One region of the Rhizobium sophoriradicis genome, then DNA from elsewhere that is predicted to be linked to it. Evidence: predicted binding sites of a transcription regulator. Region 1 holds the regulator's gene; each other region holds the start of a gene.
The links. The regulator LexA, encoded in region 1, represses DNA repair genes until DNA is damaged. The targets are predictions, from matches to a motif close to TGTTCNNNNTGTGTTCNG.
Positions count from the first base shown of each region.

Region 2: a site for LexA is predicted at 1,330-1,347, ahead of N2597_RS21850 (YifB family Mg chelatase-like AAA ATPase). Genes of this name have one in related genera too.
Region 3: a site for LexA is predicted at 993-1,010, ahead of N2597_RS13250 (ATP-dependent helicase). Genes of this name have one in related genera too.
Region 4: a site for LexA is predicted at 1,087-1,104, ahead of dinB (DNA polymerase IV). Genes of this name have one in related genera too.

Region 1 covers NZ_CP104152.1:1,678,956-1,681,158, reverse strand. Annotated here, with positions in the region: gene N2597_RS08540 (VOC family protein) at 1-189, opposite strand, end outside; gene lexA (transcriptional repressor LexA) at 386-1,105, shown strand; gene N2597_RS08530 (ComEC/Rec2 family competence protein) at 1,086-2,203, opposite strand, start outside.
Region 2 covers NZ_CP104152.1:4,465,566-4,467,768, forward strand. Annotated here, with positions in the region: gene N2597_RS21840 (cupin domain-containing protein) at 1-222, shown strand, start outside; gene gshB (glutathione synthase) at 311-1,258, shown strand; gene N2597_RS21850 (YifB family Mg chelatase-like AAA ATPase) at 1,435-2,203, shown strand, end outside.
Region 3 covers NZ_CP104152.1:2,650,515-2,652,717, forward strand. Annotated here, with positions in the region: gene N2597_RS13245 (VOC family protein) at 326-802, opposite strand; gene N2597_RS13250 (ATP-dependent helicase) at 1,053-2,203, shown strand, end outside.
Region 4 covers NZ_CP104154.1:225,406-227,608, forward strand. Annotated here, with positions in the region: gene dinB (DNA polymerase IV) at 1-1,038, opposite strand, end outside; gene N2597_RS26675 (hypothetical protein) at 1,220-1,528, shown strand; gene ligD (DNA ligase D) at 1,577-2,203, shown strand, end outside.

The DNA of each region.
Region 1 (2,203 bases):
CACGCCGAGCGGCTCGATATAGGTCTTGTCGGCGAAAAAGACGCAGGCATTTTCCGTTCCGAACGGATGGCGCGCATCGGCGGCGACGGTAAAGCCGAGCTTCCCGAGCCTTTCGCGCGCCAGATCGATATTGACGACGGGCAGCACGACATGATCCAGCGGGTGCGGCTTGGCGGAATGTGCGATCATAGGACCCCTCCTGACACGTCAAAGAGATGTGCGACAGCCCCATTCCCAATGCAAGACATGTGCGCCAATCCGGCGAATGAAAATAAAAATCTGGACGAGTTGGCGCGAAGTTTTACGGAAATTTAGCTACTTGCGGAACACATATGGAACATATAGGGTCCGTTCTGGATTTGTTTCAATCAGGGGTCTGACGTCGATGCTCACGCGCAAACAACAGGAGCTTCTCCTTTTCATTCATGAGCGCATGAAGGAATCCGGCGTTCCTCCCTCTTTCGACGAGATGAAGGATGCCCTGGATCTCGCCTCGAAATCCGGCATTCATCGCCTGATCACGGCGCTGGAGGAACGTGGTTTCATTCGCCGCCTACCGAACCGGGCCCGGGCCTTGGAAGTGATCAAGCTGCCGGAGGCCTATAGCCCCAGTCTTCAGCCGCGCCGCGGTTTTTCACCGAGCGTTATCGAAGGCAGCCTCGGCAAGCCCCAGCCGGTCGCCGCCCCCGCTGCCGCAAAGCCGATCGCCGACAACGGCAGCTCTGTCTCCGTGCCGGTCATGGGCCGGATCGCCGCCGGCGTGCCGATCTCGGCGATCCAGAACAATACGCACGACATCGTCGTTCCTGCGGATATGCTCGGCTCGGGCGAACATTACGCGCTGGAGGTCAAGGGCGATTCGATGATCGACGCCGGGATCTTCGACGGCGACACCGTGATCATCCGCAACGGCAGCACCGCAAGCCCCGGCGATATCGTCGTTGCGCTCGTCGACGACGAGGAAGCGACGCTGAAACGCTTTCGCCGCAAGGGCGCCTCGATCGCCCTCGAAGCCGCCAACCCGGCTTACGAGACCCGCATCTTCGGGCCTGACCGGGTCAAGGTGCAGGGCAAGCTGGTCGGCCTCATTCGCCGCTATCACTGACAGCCAACGGGGCTGATTCGGTAAAAGCGTCTTTGCGCCAATCATAGGCGCGATGGCGCATCCATGGACGCGACAAGGTATCGAATGCGGTTGCGACCTCGGGGCCTGTCTGCGCAAAACGCAATTCGACGGAACCGGTCCTGCGCAGCGTCTCGCCGGTGAAGAGTGTCGCACCCGAGTGGCAGCGGTCGAAACGCAGGCGCACCGCGGTCACGACAATCTCGCTGGCGTCGCAGGCCGGGCCGAGATAGGCGGCATTGTCGATGACGGCGACGACATGGCCATTGCCGAGCCTGGCGATACACCAGGCTTTCTTGACGCAGGAAAAACGATTTGCCTCACCGCCGGCTGCGGCGGCCATCATTGCCGTCCTCGCCTCATTCTGCTGATCGCGGGAAAGCCTGAGGCGGCGGTCCTCACCCTGCGGCGGGATGGCAGGGCCATCCAGCATCTTCGGCGGGTGGTGCGTCGGCAGGACCAGCGCTCTCTGCCACTGGTCGAAGATGAAGTCCGGCGGGTTTTCACGGTTGGAAGCCATTGCCGCCGTCGCGACGAGCGCGACCAGACCACCATCCTCGGAAATCACCAGATCCGGCGGTCGGGAACCCGGCAGGATCAGCACGATAAGCGTCGAGACGGCGAGGATCGATGTGCCGGCATGGCGCAATCGGGTGCGGAGCAGCGTCAGCAGCAGAAAGCCTGCCACGGCCACCGCGAAATACCAGGCGGGCAAACGGCCGAGGTCGATATCGCCGCCCCAGGCGGACACCGTCTTGGCGACCGCAATCACCAGATCGAGGCCGAAGCCGACCACCGTCCAGAGCGGAGCGTCCAGGCCGAATGGCATGAGCAACATCGCCAGCAGCCCGGCCGGCATGACGATGAAGGAGATGATCGGCATCGTCGCAAGGTTCGCCGGCAGGCCATAAGCTGTCAGGCGATGAAAATGCTCGACCGCAAACAACGCCGTGGAAAAGCCGCCGATCAGCGAGGTCAGGAAGACGCCGCCGAAGAAACCGGCGACCGCCACGACCAGCCGCAGCACCGGCAGCTTCAGCAACGGGTTTTCCCGGACGCGCCGCTCCTTCCACAGCTGGT
Region 2 (2,203 bases), 1.7 Mb from region 1:
CTCGAAGGCGAGGTCCATATCACCGCCGAGGACGGCACCGAACGAACCTTGTGCACCGGCGACGTCGCCTTTTTCGCCGGCGGAACCTGGGCAAGCTGGCGGGTCGACAATTACGTCCGCAAGGTCGCCTTCTTGCGCAAGCCCTTCCCGAAGCCCTTGGCGATCGCCTATCGCCTGCGCAACCTGCTGCGCAATAGCGGCAACCAGGGCATTGCCGCCTGACCACCGGCGGCGGTCGCAAGCCTTGATTGACCGTTGCGTTTGATACCGGGCCGACCTACATCTGTCCGGCATTCAGCGAGGGACGGAAATGGCCAAGATCACCAATGTAGCGGTCCAGATGGATCATGTCGCCGGCATCAATATCGCAGGTGATTCCACCTTCGCCATGAGCCTGGAAGCCCAGGCGCGCGGCTACCGGCTGTTCCACTACACCCCCGACCGGCTGAGCTTCCGCGACGGCAAGCTTTTTGCCAGCGTCGAGCCGATGCTGCTGCGCGACGTCAAGGGCGATCACTTCGAACTCGGTACACCCGAGCGGATCGATCTTTCCACCATGGATGTGGTGCTGCTGCGCCAGGACCCGCCTTTCGACATGGCCTATATCACTTCGACGCACCTGCTCGAGCGCATTCACCCGAAGACGCTTGTCGTCAACGATCCGGCCTGGGTGCGCAATTCGCCGGAGAAGATCTTCGTCACCGAATTCTCCGACCTGATGCCGAAGACGCTGATCACCAAGGATCCGGCCGAAATCCGCCGCTTCCGCGACGAGATGGGCGATATCATCCTGAAGCCGCTCTACGGCAATGGCGGCGCCGGGGTCTTCCATTCGACCCGCGATGACCGCAATCTCTCCTCGCTGCTGGAAATGTTCGGCCAGATGTTCCGCGAGCCCTTCATCGCCCAGCAATATCTGCCCGACGTGCGCAAGGGCGACAAGCGCATCATCCTGGTCGACGGCGAATTCGCCGGCGCCATCAACCGCGTCCCGGCCGAGCATGACAGCCGCTCCAACATGCATGTCGGCGGCCGCGCCGAGGCGACCGAGCTGACGCCGCGCGAAAAGGAAATTTGCGAACGCATCGGCCCGGCGCTGAGGGAACGCGGCTTCCTGCTCGTCGGCATCGACGTGATCGGCGATTATATGACCGAGATCAACGTCACCTCGCCCACAGGCATCCGCGAGGTAAAAAAATTCTGCGGCGCCGATATTGCAGCCCTGCTATGGGATGCAATCGAGCGCAAGCGCGGCTGATCCTGCAGCGCCGCGACCCCGCGCCCCTGCTGTGATCGGCTACAACCCCGGTCACAGCCTATATCCAAATACGTTCCTTCATTGTTCTTGTTTTATTCACGCTTCTATGCCAGATTGCAACCGCTAGCCCTGAAGGGTTGCGGGCGGTACCAGAGTTTGGGGCAGGGGACGGGCATATGGTCGCGCGTGTCAGTACGGTGGCATTCCAGGGCATAGAAGGCGTGCCGGTCGAGGTCCAGGTCATGATCGCGCCCGGCAAGATCGGCATGCAGATCGTCGGCCTGCCCGACAAGGCGGTGGCCGAAAGCCGCGAGCGGGTGCAGGCCGCGCTTCATGCCTCCGGTCTGGCGCTGCCGGCAAAGCGGGTGACCGTCAATCTGGCGCCGGCCGATCTGCCGAAGGAAGGCTCGCATTTCGATCTGCCGATCGCGCTCGCCTTGATGGCGGCGCTTGGCGCCATTCCCGCCGATGCGCTGTCGGACTATGTCGTGGTCGGCGAGCTCAATCTCGACGGCACGATCGCCGCCATTGCAGGCGCGCTGCCGGCGGCGATCGGCGCCAATGCGCTCGGCAAGGGGCTGATCTGCCCGGCCGAAAGTGGCGCCGAGGCCGCCTGGGCCGGCGCCGAGGTCAATATCCTCGCACCCCGCAGCCTGATCGCCCTTGCCAATCATTTCCGCGGCACTCAGGTGCTGTCGCGGCCGGAGGCGTCGATCCGCGCCAATGCCGCCAACCTGCCGGATCTCGCCGAGATCAAGGGCCAGGAAAGTGCCAAGCGCGCCCTCGAGGTCGCAGCCGCCGGCGGCCATAATCTGTTGATGGTCGGCCCTCCCGGCTCCGGCAAGTCGATGCTGGCGGCAAGGCTGCCGTCGATCCTGCCGCCGCTTTCGGCTGCCGAACTGCTTGAGGTCTCGATGGTGCATTCGATCGCCGGTGAGCTCTCCG
Region 3 (2,203 bases), 970 kb from region 1:
TGGCCACGGCGTTCCTAAGAATCAATAGTTTCGTAGGTATATTCGACGCTCACCGGCTGTTTGTGGCAATGCACAAAAAATTGCATGCACCGGTATTTTTTTACTCTACGAAACTGTTTCATATTGTAGTTGAGAAAAGGCCCATCGCGATATCAGCACATTTAGCGACGTGACATGACTGTCAAAAAGGTGTGCAATGGCGCCGGTGATTCGAGCTGCGGGAAATCGGCGGCCGACAAGCCCGGTCGGTACGGGTGGCGAATCGCGCTCTCTTCCTCCGACAGAATAGAACGGGCGCATCGTGACCACGCGCCCGCCCGCGCCGTCAGCCGTTGAACGCCTTTTCCAGCGCGGCGATATCGATCTTGACCATGCCGAGCATCACCTCGGTCACCCGCCTCGCCCGCTCGCGATCGCTGTCAGCGACCATTTCCGAAAGCACCCGCGGCACAATCTGCCAGGAAAGACCCCAGCGATCCTTCAGCCAGCCGCAAGCCTCAGGCGTGCCGCCATTGGCGAGAAAAGCATCCCAGACCCGATCGATCTCGGCTTGGCTTTCCAGCAAAACCGCGATCGAGAAGGAGTGATTGAAGCTGTCGAGCGGGCCGGCCTTCATCGCCAGGAAAGCCTGGTCGCCGAGGGTGAACTCGATCAGCTCGACGCTGCCGGGAGGACCGCTCGGCGTTTCCGCCGGCAATATAGTCGTGCGGCCGATCCTGGAATCGGGGATGATGGATATGTAGAATTCGACAGCTTCGCGCGCTTGCTCCGCGAACCAGAGATTTGAGATGACCTTCGGCATGAAACTTCCTCCTGATGGCTTGTCGGCGGGATGATCCGGATCGTTGTTCGATGATCCAAGGACGTCGATCCGGCGCCGGCGCCGACAGCTGCCGCAGAAATTTTTCGGCAGTCGCCGCGGTCCCAGCCGCCACATTCCGATCCGTTGCCGCAGTGCCGTGGCGGCGAACCGCCTGGGATCGCGGCAGTCCGGGAATGAAAGCAGAACATCTTTTCTGGTCTTTCCCTCCCGAATCACTACATTACGCGCCATGAGCAATAGTTTCGACGACATCCCCTTCTTCGACGAAGAGCCGGGCGAAATGGCGCGCAAGCCGCAGCCGCCTGCCGCACCCGCCGGAAGGGCGCCCGCTGCCGGCGGCGGTATCGCCGCCCGCGCCATGGCGGCGCGAGACGGCGGCAAGCGACCGGATTACCTCGCGGGCCTCAATCCCGAACAGACGGAAGCCGTGGAAACCTTGGAAGGTCCGGTTCTCGTCCTCGCTGGCGCCGGCACCGGCAAGACACGAGTACTGACCACGCGCATCGCCCACATCCTCAATACCGGCCGCGCCTTCCCATCGCAGATTCTCGCCGTCACCTTCACCAACAAGGCCGCCCGCGAGATGAAGGAGCGCATCGCGCTCCTCGTCGGCGGCGCCGTCGAGGGCATGCCCTGGCTCGGCACCTTCCATTCGATCGGCGTCAAGCTTCTGCGCCGTCACGCCGAACTCGTCGGCCTCAGCTCCGATTTCACCATTCTCGACACCGACGACGTCGTCCGCCTGATCAAGCAGCTGATCCAGGCCGAAGGTCTTGACGACAAGCGCTGGCCGGCCAAGCAGTTCGCCGGCATGATCGACACCTGGAAGAACAAGGGTCTCGGCCCGGCCGATATTCCCGAAGGCGACGCGCGTGCCTTCGCCAATGGCCGCGGCCGTGATCTCTATTTCGCCTATCAGGCGCGCCTGTCGACGCTCAACGCCTGCGATTTCGGCGATCTGCTGATGCATCCGATCGCGATCTTCCGCAAGAACCCGGATCTCCTCAAGGAATATCACGGCCGCTTCCGTTATATCCTCGTCGACGAGTATCAGGACACCAATACCGCACAATATATGTGGCTGAGGCTACTTGCCCAGCGCAGCAAGGGCGAGCCCCAGAATGTCTGCTGCGTCGGCGACGATGACCAGTCCATCTACGGCTGGCGCGGCGCCGAGGTCGACAATATCCTGCGCTTCGAGAAGGATTTCCCCGGCGCCAAGGTGATCAAGCTCGAGCGCAATTATCGCTCGACCGAACATATCCTCGGTGCGGCCGCCCATCTGATCGCCCATAATGAAGGCCGCCTGGGCAAGACGCTGTTCACCGACCGCGCCGATCCCGACGACGTCAAGGTGCAGGTCCACGCCTCCTGGGATTC
Region 4 (2,203 bases), on a different replicon from region 1:
CGACGACAGAGTAATGCCGAGCAGCCGGATGCCCTTTGGCGGCGGAAAAATCGGCGCCAGCAGCAGGCTGATTATCTCTTCGAGGTCCGTGATCGCCGGCAAGAGGCCCGGAACTGTCCTGCTGCGGGTGATCTGATTGAAGTCGGCATATTTGATCTTCAGCGTCACCGTCTTGGCGCCGATCCCATTGGCCTCGCAATAGCCCCACACCTTTTCGATCAGCGGCTGAAGACCTTCGCGGGCCGGCTCGTAGGCATGGAGGTCTTTTGAGAAGGTATCCTCGGCGCCGACGGATTTGCGCACCCGGTCCGGCTTGACCTGGCGCTCGTCGATGCCGCGGGCGATACCATGGAAATAGGGTCCTGACTTCCCGAAATGCTCCACTAGGAATTCCAGCGTCTTTCCCTTGAGGTCGGCGCCGGTATCGATCCCGAGCCGGTGCATCTTTTCGGCCGTTGCCGGGCCGACGCCATGGAATTTCTTGACGGGGAGGGCCTCGACGAAGGCCGGCCCGTTCTTCGGTGTGATGACGGCCTGGCCGTTCGGCTTGTTAAGGTCGCTCGCCATCTTGGCCAGGAACTTGTTGTAGGAAATCCCGGCCGATGCGTTGAGGCCGGTGACTTGCTTGATCCTGGCGCGGATCTCCGTCGCAATTTCGGTGGCGATTTCCATGCCCTTGAGGTTGTCAGTGACATCGAGATAGGCTTCGTCGAGTGAAAGCGGCTCGATCAACGGCGTGTATTCGGCAAAGATCTCACGAATTTGCTGCGACACGGCTTTGTAGACGTCGAAGCGCGGCGGCACGAAAATCAGGTCCGGATATTTCCGCTTGGCGGTGACTGACGGCATGGCCGAGTGGACGCCGTAGACCCGTGCCTCGTAGCTTGCTGCCGCCACCACGCCGCGAGCGGCCGATCCGCCAACGGCAATCGGTTTGTCCCGCAAGTCGCGATTGTCGCGCTGCTCGACGGACGCATAAAACGCATCCATGTCGATGTGGACGATCTTTCGGATTGGCGTTGCACTCATCTCGTTCATGGCCGCTTCAGCGATCGCAATGGCATCGGTACCTGGAGATATTTACGCCGAAACAAAAAGAGAACATAGCAGGCTTCAACGCGAGATCAACCATTTCGACAGGCGCCTTGATCCTTTCGTCGAAACCACCAGCCTCCGCAGGCGTTCTCACCCTGTGGAAATCGATCTCAGGAGACCCCCGATGGCGGACGACAGCACCATGACGATCAGAGCGATCTTTGAAACGCGAGAGGCAGCCGATCTCGCCGTCGAACATCTGGTTCAGCAGCACGGTATCGCGAGGCCCGACATTTTCATCCAGTCGGCGACCGATCGCAACACCGCCGGCTCGGCGCCATCGGGTGGCGACGTTTCACATAACGATGGCGTCCGTCGCGACGCTCCGCTCGAAGGCGAGATCGAGGTTTCGGCCGATATCGCATCCAGTCAGCTCGCCGCCGTCCAGCGCAGTCTTGGAGATGCCGGCGCACTGCGGGTTTCACAGCGCTGAGCGGAAAGGAAGCTGGCGCTGGTCTACGTTGATAGGAGTCACAGGTTCATGGCCGACAACCTCTCGAAATACAGGGCCAAGCGCGATTTCAAGAAGACCCGCGAACCGAGCGGGGAAGCGGGCGTCAAACCGTCGAACCGCCGGCGGTTCGTGATCCAGAAGCACGACGCGACACGGCTTCACTATGACCTCAGGCTCGAGCTCGATGGCGTGTTCAAGTCCTGGGCGGTGACCAAGGGACCCTCGCTCGATCCTCATGACAAACGGCTCGCTGTCGAGGTCGAGGATCACCCGCTCGACTACGGCGACTTCGAAGGTACGATCCCGAAGGGCCAATATGGCGGCGGCACGGTGATGTTGTGGGACCGCGGTTACTGGGAGCCGGAAGGCCGCAAGTCTCCGGAAGAGGCTTTGAGGAAAGGCGACTTCAAGTTCACGCTCGAGGGGAAGCGACTGCACGGCAGCTTCGTCCTGGTTCGGATGCGCAATGACCGCGATGGTGGCAAGCGCACGAATTGGCTGCTGATCAAACATCACGACGAACATTCGGTCGAGGAGAATGGCGAAGCGATCCTGGAGGAGAATGCGACCTCCGTCGCCTCCGGCCGCAGCATGGATGAGATCGCCGAAGGCAAGGGCCGCAAGCCGCGACCGTTCATGATGGCGAAGGCGGAT